2 regions of the Streptomyces sp. NBC_00704 genome follow, and region 1 is predicted to be linked to the other one. Evidence: riboswitches for the same ligand, from Rfam matches in the RefSeq annotation. Region 1 holds a riboswitch; the other holds the start of a gene.
The links. Region 1 has a riboswitch for cobalamin ahead of OG802_RS07990 (cobalamin biosynthesis protein). Riboswitches for the same ligand answer to the same signal wherever they lie in the genome.

Region 2: linked by a shared signal. The riboswitch ahead of OG802_RS23750 (ribonucleoside-diphosphate reductase subunit alpha) and the one ahead of OG802_RS07990 (cobalamin biosynthesis protein) in region 1 are both predicted to bind cobalamin.

Annotation. Positions count from the first base shown of each region.
Region 1 is NZ_CP109000.1:1,797,193-1,801,376, reverse strand. Features, by position in the region: gene OG802_RS07995 (cobyric acid synthase) at 1-1,041, opposite strand, end outside; gene OG802_RS07990 (cobalamin biosynthesis protein) at 1,038-2,003, opposite strand; cobalamin riboswitch at 2,112-2,253, opposite strand; gene OG802_RS07985 (hypothetical protein) at 2,438-2,659, opposite strand; gene OG802_RS07980 (inorganic phosphate transporter) at 2,694-3,980, opposite strand.
Region 2 is NZ_CP109000.1:5,434,152-5,438,335, forward strand. Features, by position in the region: gene OG802_RS23750 (ribonucleoside-diphosphate reductase subunit alpha) at 1-2,155, opposite strand, end outside; cobalamin riboswitch at 2,279-2,414, opposite strand; gene OG802_RS23755 (GNAT family N-acetyltransferase) at 2,467-2,973, opposite strand; gene mctP (monocarboxylate uptake permease MctP) at 3,080-4,184, opposite strand, start outside.

The sequences.
Region 1 (4,184 bases):
GAGGATCTGGAAGCCGCCGCAGACGCCGAGGACGGGCCGCCCCTCGGCGGCCCTGCGCAGGATCGCCTCGGCCAGGCCGCGTTCGCGCAGCCACCGCAGCGCCCGCACCGTGCCGCGGGTCCCCGGGATCACCACCAGGTCGGCGTCGGCCAGCTCCTCGGGACGGTCCACGAACCGCACGACGACGCCGGGTTCGGCGGCCAGCGCGTCCACGTCCGTGAAGTTCGACATCAGCGGGACCGCGCAGACGGCGACGCGCAGCACGTCCTCCCCGACCGGCGCGGCGGTGTTCGACTCGCGCACGGTGCCCCGCAGCGACACCCTCAGGCCGTCCTCCTCGTCGATGCCGAGCCCGTGCCGGAACGGCAGCACGCCGTACGTGCGCCGCCCGGTGAGCCCGTGCAGCATGTCCAGTCCCGGCTCCAGCAGGGAGACGTCGCCGCGGAACTTGTTCACGAGGAACCCGGCGACCAGCGCCTGGTCCTCGGGGGACAGCAGCGCGACGGTCCCGAAGAACGAGGCGAAGACCCCGCCGCGGTCGATGTCGCCCACGACCAGCACGGGCAGCCCGGCGTTGCGGGCGATCCCCATGTTGACGATGTCCGTCCGCCGCAGATTGATCTCGGCGGGACTTCCGGCCCCCTCACAGATCACCGCGTCATACGTGCCCCGCAACTCGGCGAGACAGTCGAGAACGGTCCCGAGGAGCTGCTGCTGCCGCCCGCCGTGGTAGCCGCGGGCGCTCATCTCGCCCACCGGCCTGCCCAGCAGCACCACCTGACTGCTCCGCTCCCCGCCGGGCTTGAGCAGCACCGGGTTCATCAGCGCGGTCGGCTCGATGCGGCAGGCCTGCGCCTGCATGGCCTGCGCCCGCCCGATCTCGGCGCCCTCGCGCGTGACGAACGAGTTCAGCGACATGTTCTGCGCCTTGAACGGCGCGACCTTCACCCCCTGCCGGACCAGCCACCGGCAGATCCCGGCCGTGACGACGCTCTTGCCGGCGTCGGAGGTGGTGCCGGCCACCAGCAGGCCCCCGCTCATGACATACGCCCCTTCCGCGCGTCGAGCGCCCTTGTCGCGACCCGGCGCGCGGCGACGGTCACGCCGAGCGCGAGCAGGCCGACGCGGCGCGAGAGCCGCGCCGCACGTTCGATGTCCCCGGCGACGACGGGCCGCCCGGCCGCCCCGTTCAGCACGGGCCGGTGCTCGACGCGGCCGCCGTACGACAGGGTCCCGCCCAGCCGCACCCCGAGGGCGCCCGCGAAGGACGCCTCCACCGGGCCGGCGTTGGGACTGGGGTGCCTGCGGGCGTCGGCGCGCCAGGCCCGCACCGCGCCCCGGGGGTCGTCCCCGGCGGCCGCGGCGAGCACGGCGGTCAGCCGCGCCCCGGGCCAGCCGGCGACGTCGTCGAGCCGCGCCGACGCCCACCCGTAGCGCAGATGGCGCGGCGACCGGTGCCCGACCATGGCGTCGAGGGTGTTGACGGCGCGGAACCCGGCCAGCCCCGGCACACCGGCCACGGCGCCCCACACCAGGGCGCCGACGACGGCGTCGGAGGTGTTCTCGGCGACGGACTCCACCACGGCGCGGGCGATCCCGTCGGCGTCCAGGGCCTGCGGGTCGCGCCCGCACAGCCGCGGCAGCCGTTCCCGGGCCGTGTCGACGTCCCCGGCCTCCAGGGCGCGCGCGATGCCCCGAGCCTCGCGCACGAGGGAGGCGCCCCCGACGACGGACCAGGTGGCGGCGGCGGTCAGGGCGACGGATGCGGTGGGGGAGCGGCGCACGGTCCGCGCGGCGACGGCCCCCAGGGCGACGGCGCCGCCCGCGCACACCGCGGTGTGCAGGGCGCCCCAGCCCCGGTGGTCCCGCCACAGCAGCCGCTCCACGGCGCCCGCGGCCCGGCCGAACGCGGCGACCGGATGCCCTCGGCGGGGGTCGCCGAGGAGCAGGTCGCCGAGGAGGCCGGCGGCGGCGCCGTACGCGTGAACGCGATCGGCACCCATCGGCTCAGCCGGCCGTGCGGGCGGCCGACGGGCTGGGGGTGGCGCGCGAGGCGCTCGACGGGCAGCCGAACATGGCTATGTGTCCTCACTCAGGGTGTCCACGCCCTGGTTCGACGAGACCGCGGCGAGAGTTCCTGGCTCCCGGGGGTTACTACCCCGGTGACAGTGGCGGGACCGCGCCGGATTCACACCGGCTTCCTCTTCTGCCGCCGTACATGGCCCGGGCAGTCCACCACGGGCCCGGAAGGGCCGTCAACTTGCCGTTGACCTGCGGGGGGAGAGTGTGCAGAACCCCACACGCGGGCGATCGCCGCGGTCACACGCGAAGGGGTGCGGGACGGCGACCCGTCCCGCACCCCTCGGTGTCCCTGTGCCCCGATGTCCGGGTGGCCCGGTGGCCAGGTGTTCTGCTGTTCCGGTGTCCTGGTGGCCCGTCAGGCCACGATCAGGGAGATCCCGTACGCCACCGCCGCCGCGCAGGCGGCGAAGCACGCGTACGCGCCCGTCACCGCGAGGGCGGCCGAACCGCCCTCGGCCGTGGCGCGCTCCTGGCGCGACAGGCCCATGATGCCGAGGGTGAACAGGGCCACGAGGCCCACGGTGACCACGAGGCTGACGCCGAACACGGAGCCCAGGGCTGCCCAGTCGATCTTCATGACGCTTCTCTTCCTTCGTGCCGGACGGGCCGGATCAGACGGCCGCGGCCGGCGGCACGGCGGGGGCGACGGACTCCGGGACCGCGACCGAGGCCGGGACCGGCATCGGGGCCGAAACCGGGGCCGGGGAGGGGATGGTCGCCGTCAGATCGTCGGCGAGGGAACCCGCCGGGGGCGGGGCGACGGCCGCGATCGCCGTCGTGACGACGCCCGCGGGCTCCTCGGTGTCGTTGACGTTGGAGGCGTCGACGACCTCGCGCCGGGAGATCTTCCAGATGGCCGCGCTGGAGGCGATCAGGAAGACGGCCACCACGGCCGTGCCCCAGTCGCCCAGGCCGGTCACCTTCTCGGCGAGCGCGCCCACCAGGGCCGCCGCCGGCAGGGTCAGGCCCCAGGCCACGAACATGCGGGTCGCCGTGGACCAGCGGACCACGCCCCCCTTGCGGCCCAGGCCCGCGCCCATCACCGAACCGGAGACCGAGTGGGTGGTGGAGAGGGAGAAGCCGAGGTGGGAGGAGGCCAGGATGACCGTGGCGGCGCTGGTCTGGGCGGCGAAGCCCTGCTGCGGCTGGAGTTCGGTCAGGCCCTTGCCCATGGTGCGGATGATGCGCCAGCCGCCGAGGTAGGTGCCGAGCGCGATGGCCATGCCGGCCGAGAGGATGACCCAGGTGGGCGGGTCGGAGTCGGGGGCCACGGCGCCGCCCGCGACCAGGGCGAGGGTGATGATGCCCATCGTCTTCTGCGCGTCGTTGGTGCCGTGCGCGAGGGAGACCAGCCCGGCCGAGGCGATCTGGCCGGTGCGGTAGCCCTTCGCCGCGGCCCTGCCGTCGGCCTTCTTGCCGAGGGTGTACGACAGCCGGGTCGCGAACATCGCGGCGACGCCCGCCACGATCGGCGCCGCGACCGCCGGCAGCAGCACCTTGGTGACCAGCACGTCACCGTGGACCGCACCGCTTCCCGCGGAGGCGACGGTGGCGCCGATCAGACCGCCCATGAGGGCGTGGGAGGAGCTGGAGGGCAGGCCCACCAGCCAGGTCAGCAGATTCCAGAGGATCGCGCCGACCAGGGCGGCGAAGATGACCTCGGGACGGATGCCGGTCTCGTCGACGAGACCCTTGGAGATCGTGTTGGCGACCTCCACCGAGAGAAAAGCGCCCACAAGGTTCAGCACGGCGGACATCGCCACCGCGACCTTGGGTTTGAGTGCACCGGTCGAGATGGTCGTGGCCATCGCGTTGGCGGTGTCGTGGAAACCGTTCGTGAAATCGAACGCGAGTGCGGTGATAACCACAATCGCGAGGATCAGCGAGAAGCTTTCCATTTACCCAGGCAATCGTTCGAAGTCATTGGTGTGTCGACCGTAGGCAATCCGGGTGAACGGAAGATGAACTGGGACGGGCGTCGGGGTGTCGTTCTCCGGGGCTGTTCCCCGCCCCGTCCGACGGCCCTTCCACCGTGCCCGGCGCGGCAGTTGACGGCACGCCCGCCGGCCCGCGCCGCCGGGCGCGCGGAAGGCGCCGCGACC
Region 2 (4,184 bases), 3.6 Mb from region 1:
GGTTCAGGGACTGGGCCTGGTCCAGGAACGGGGTGCGGGCGGCGGCCATGTCGATCAGGCCGCGCTGCGGGATCTCCCACGCCGTGCGGTACAGGTCGCGCACCTCGGCCGGGATCCACGCGAAGCCCTGCACCGAGCCGTTCGCCTCGCGCAGCGCCTCCCGGGTGCGCGCGTCCCACACGCCCAGCTCCTTGAGCTCCCGCACCAGGTACGAGTTGACCTGGAGGAACTCGCCGGACAGCGTCTCGCGCTTGAACAGGTTGGACACCTGCGGCTCGATGCACTCGTAGACGCCCGCGATGGAGGCGATGGTGGCGGTGGGCGCGATGGCGAGCAGCAGCGAGTTGCGCATGCCGGTGGCGGCGATCCGCTCGCGCAGCGCCGCCCAGCGCTCGGGCCAGGCGAAGTCGACGCCATAGTGGTCGGGGTGCAGCACGCCCCTGGCGGTCCGGGTCTTCTCCCAGGCGGGAAGGGGGCCGTTGCGCTCGGCCAGTTCGGCGGAGGCCTCGTAGGCGGCGAGCATCACGCGCTCGGCGATACGGGTGGACAGGGCCCTGGCCTCGGGCGAGTCGAAGGGCAGCCGCAGCTTGAAGAAGACGTCCTGGAGGCCCATCGCGCCCAGGCCGACCGGCCGCCAGCGCGCGTTGGAGCGGCCCGCCTGCTCGGTCGGGTAGAAGTTGATGTCGACGACGCGGTCGAGGAAGGTGACGGCGGTGCGGACGGTCTCGTCCAGCCGCTCCCAGTCGATGTCGCCGGCCGCCGTGTCGACGAACGCGCCGAGGTTCACCGAGCCCAGGTTGCACACGGCCGTCTCGCCGTCGTCGGTGACCTCCAGGATCTCCGTGCAGAGGTTGGAGGAGTGCACGACGTGGCCCGGCTCGGCCGTCTGGTTGGCGGTGCGGTTGGCCGCGTCCTTGAAGGTCATCCAGCCGTTGCCGGTCTGCGCCAGGGTGCGCATCATCCGGCCGTACAGGTCACGGGCCGGGATGGTCTTCTTCGCCAGGCCGTCCGCCTCGGCCTTGCGGTAGGCCGCGTCGAACTCCTCGCCCCACAGGTCGACCAGCTCGGGCACGTCGGCCGGGGAGAACAGCGACCACGGCTGGTCGGCGTTGACCCGGCGCATGAACTCGTCCGGGATCCAGTGCGCGAGGTTCAGGTTGTGCGTGCGGCGGGCGTCCTCACCCGTGTTGTCCCGCAGCTCCAGGAACTCCTCGATGTCGGAGTGCCAGGTCTCCAGGTAGACGGCGGCCGCGCCCTTGCGCCGGCCGCCCTGGTTCACCGCGGCGACGGAGGCGTCCAGCGTCTTCAGGAACGGCACGATGCCGTTGGAGTGCCCGTTGGTGCCCCGGATCAGCGAACCGCGGCTGCGGATGCGGGAGTACGACAGCCCGATGCCCCCGGCGTGCTTCGACAGCCGGGCCACCTGGTGGTAGCGGTCGTAGATGGAGTCCAGCTCGTCCAGCGGGGAGTCGAGGAGGTAGCAGGACGACATCTGGGGGTGGCGGGTGCCGGAGTTGAAGAGCGTGGGGGAGGACGGCAGGTAGTCCAGCCGGCTCATCAGCCGGTAGAGCGCGGCGACTTCGTCCAGGGCGCGGGCGCTGTCGTCCTCGGCCAGACCGGCGGCGACGCGCAGCAGGAAGTGCTGGGGCGTCTCGACGACCTTGCGGGTGAGGGGGTGCCGCAGCAGGTAGCGGCTGTGCAGGGTGCGCAGTCCGAAGTAACCGAAGCGGTCGTCGGCCGCGGTGTCGATCAGCGCGTCGAGGCGGGCCGCGTGGACGCGCACGAACGCGGCGGTGCGGTCGGCGATCAGGCCCTCGCGGTGGCCGACGGCGACCGACTCGGTGAACGACGTGACGCCCTGGGAGGCGGCCTCCGCGGCGATGCCGATCGTCAGCAGCCGGGCGGCCAGCTTCGAGTACGCGGGGTCCTCGGAGATCAGGCCGGCGGCCGCCTCCGTGGCCAGCTCGCGCAGCTCCGCGGTGATCTCGGCGGCGCCCCGGGCGGACCGGCCGCGCAGGGCCGCGGCGGCGACCCGGCCGGGGTCGGCGTCGGGCAGATCGGCGGTCAGCTCGGTCAGGGTGCGCAGCAACGCGGTCCCGGGACCGTCGGTCTTCAGCTCGGTGACTGAGGCCGGTTCGGCGGGCGCGATGGTCACGTGGGGCTCTCCCTCGCTCGGCAGGGGGCCTTGCGCAGGGCAGGGGGCAGCACACGAGCGCGCGGGGGCGTCGCGTCCACCGGTCCACTCCGCGAGACCCGGACGTCAGGGGCCCGGACCGGACGGCCGGGCACGCTGTCGGCAGGATCTCGGACTGAACAGGCGTGCGCATACGGGTATGGATGCACGCGAGTACACCGTTGCGGGACAGTTCCGGATTCGCACCGGATTCCCCTGCGGCGACAGCGAGCATGAGCATACATCTTGTGCTCGTCCGTCACGCCACCCCCAGATGTTGTGTCGAGGTGGTTTCAGAGCGTCAACTGATAGGTGAGCAGAGTGAGGTCGTCCAGGTCCGGCACGGGATTCCAGTCCCGCTCGGGTGTGCGGACGAAGCCGAGACGTTCGTAGATCCGGTGCGCGGTGCGCATGGCGCGCTGACTCGACAGGACGACGGCCGTGCAGCCCGGCGTGGCCCGCGCCCGGTCGAGACAGGCCCGCACGAGCGCCTCCCCGGCTCCCCGGCCGCGCGCCGCGTGCGCGACCGCGAGCGCCCGGATCTCGGCCTCGCCGGGCCGCGCGATGTCGGCGACCGGACCGGGACCGGCCACGAAGGTGACGCCCCCGAGGAGCCGGTCGCCGTCCACGGCCACCAGGACCTCGGCGGCGGCCGCCCGCGCGGCGACGTCCTTCAGCACGGGCAGGTACGGGTCCTCCTCGCCGTAGTCGAGGAGAGCGTCCCGGAGGTAGGCCTGAGCGGTGATGTCGCCGAGGGGGGCGTACTCGGCGGGCAGCGCCTTCCTGATCCGTATGTCCATGCGGCGCAGTGTGCCGCAGACGCACGCGGGCGGGCCGCCGGATTTCTCCGGCGGCCCGCCCGTGCCGAACACGCGGCCACGCGGCCCGTGAGGGCCCTCGGCGTGGCTAGTGCGAGGCGCCCGCGGTGGCCGGCGGCAGTTCGACCTGCACGCCCGGGTCGCCCGCGTCCGCCGCGTAGTCCTCCGGCTTCGTCTCGTCGATCCCGTCGGGGGCCTTGGCCGCCTTCAGGACGAACGTCAGGACGACCGCGACGACGACGTTGAGGACGAACGCCGTCAGGCCGATGTAGCCGATCTCCCCGATGCCCGGGATCTCCTTGGAGGAGCCGCCGAAGTGCTTCTGCGTGGGGGAGGCGACCCCGTACGCGGCGAAGGTGCCGTAGACCATGCCGACGGCCCAGCCGGCGAGCAGCGCCCAGCGGTGGAACCAGCGGGTGAACAGGCCGCCGACCAGGGCCGGGAAGGTCTGCAGGATCCAGATCCCGCCCAGCAGCTGGAAGTTGATGGCGACCGTCTTGTCCATGGTGAGGACGAAGACCAGCGCGCCCACCTTCACCAGCAGCGAGACCAGCTTGGAGACCTTGGTCTCCTGGGCCGGCGTCGCGTCCGGCCTGATGAAGTCCTTGTAGATGTTGCGGGTGAAGAGGTTCGCGGCCGCGATCGACATGATGGCGGCCGGCACCAGCGCGCCGATGCCGATGGCCGCGAACGCCACACCGGCGAACCAGGACGGGAACATGTCCTCGAACAGCTGCGGGATCGCCAGCTGCCCGTTGGTGACCTTGACGCCGGCCGCGATCGCCATGAAGCCCAGCAGGGCGAGCAGGCCCAGCATCAGCGAGTACAGCGGCAGGATCGTGGTGTTGCGGCGGATCACCTCACGGCTGCGCGAGGACAGCGTCGCGGTGATGGAGTGCGGGTACATGAACAGCGCCAGGGCCGAGCCCAGCGCGAGCGTCGCGTAGGTCCACTGGCCCGGGTCCGCCGGGGCGAGCGCGCCGCGCGGCTTGCCCGTCGCCGGGTTGGTCTGGCTGAACGCCTCGCCGGCCTTGGCGAAGATGTCGTCGAACCCGCCGAGCTTGACCGGGATGTAGATGATCGCCACCGCGATGACGATGTAGATCAGGGTGTCCTTCACGAACGCGATCAGCGCGGGGGCCCGCAGACCCGAGGAGTACGTGTAGGCCGCCAGCACGCCGAAGGCGATGAGC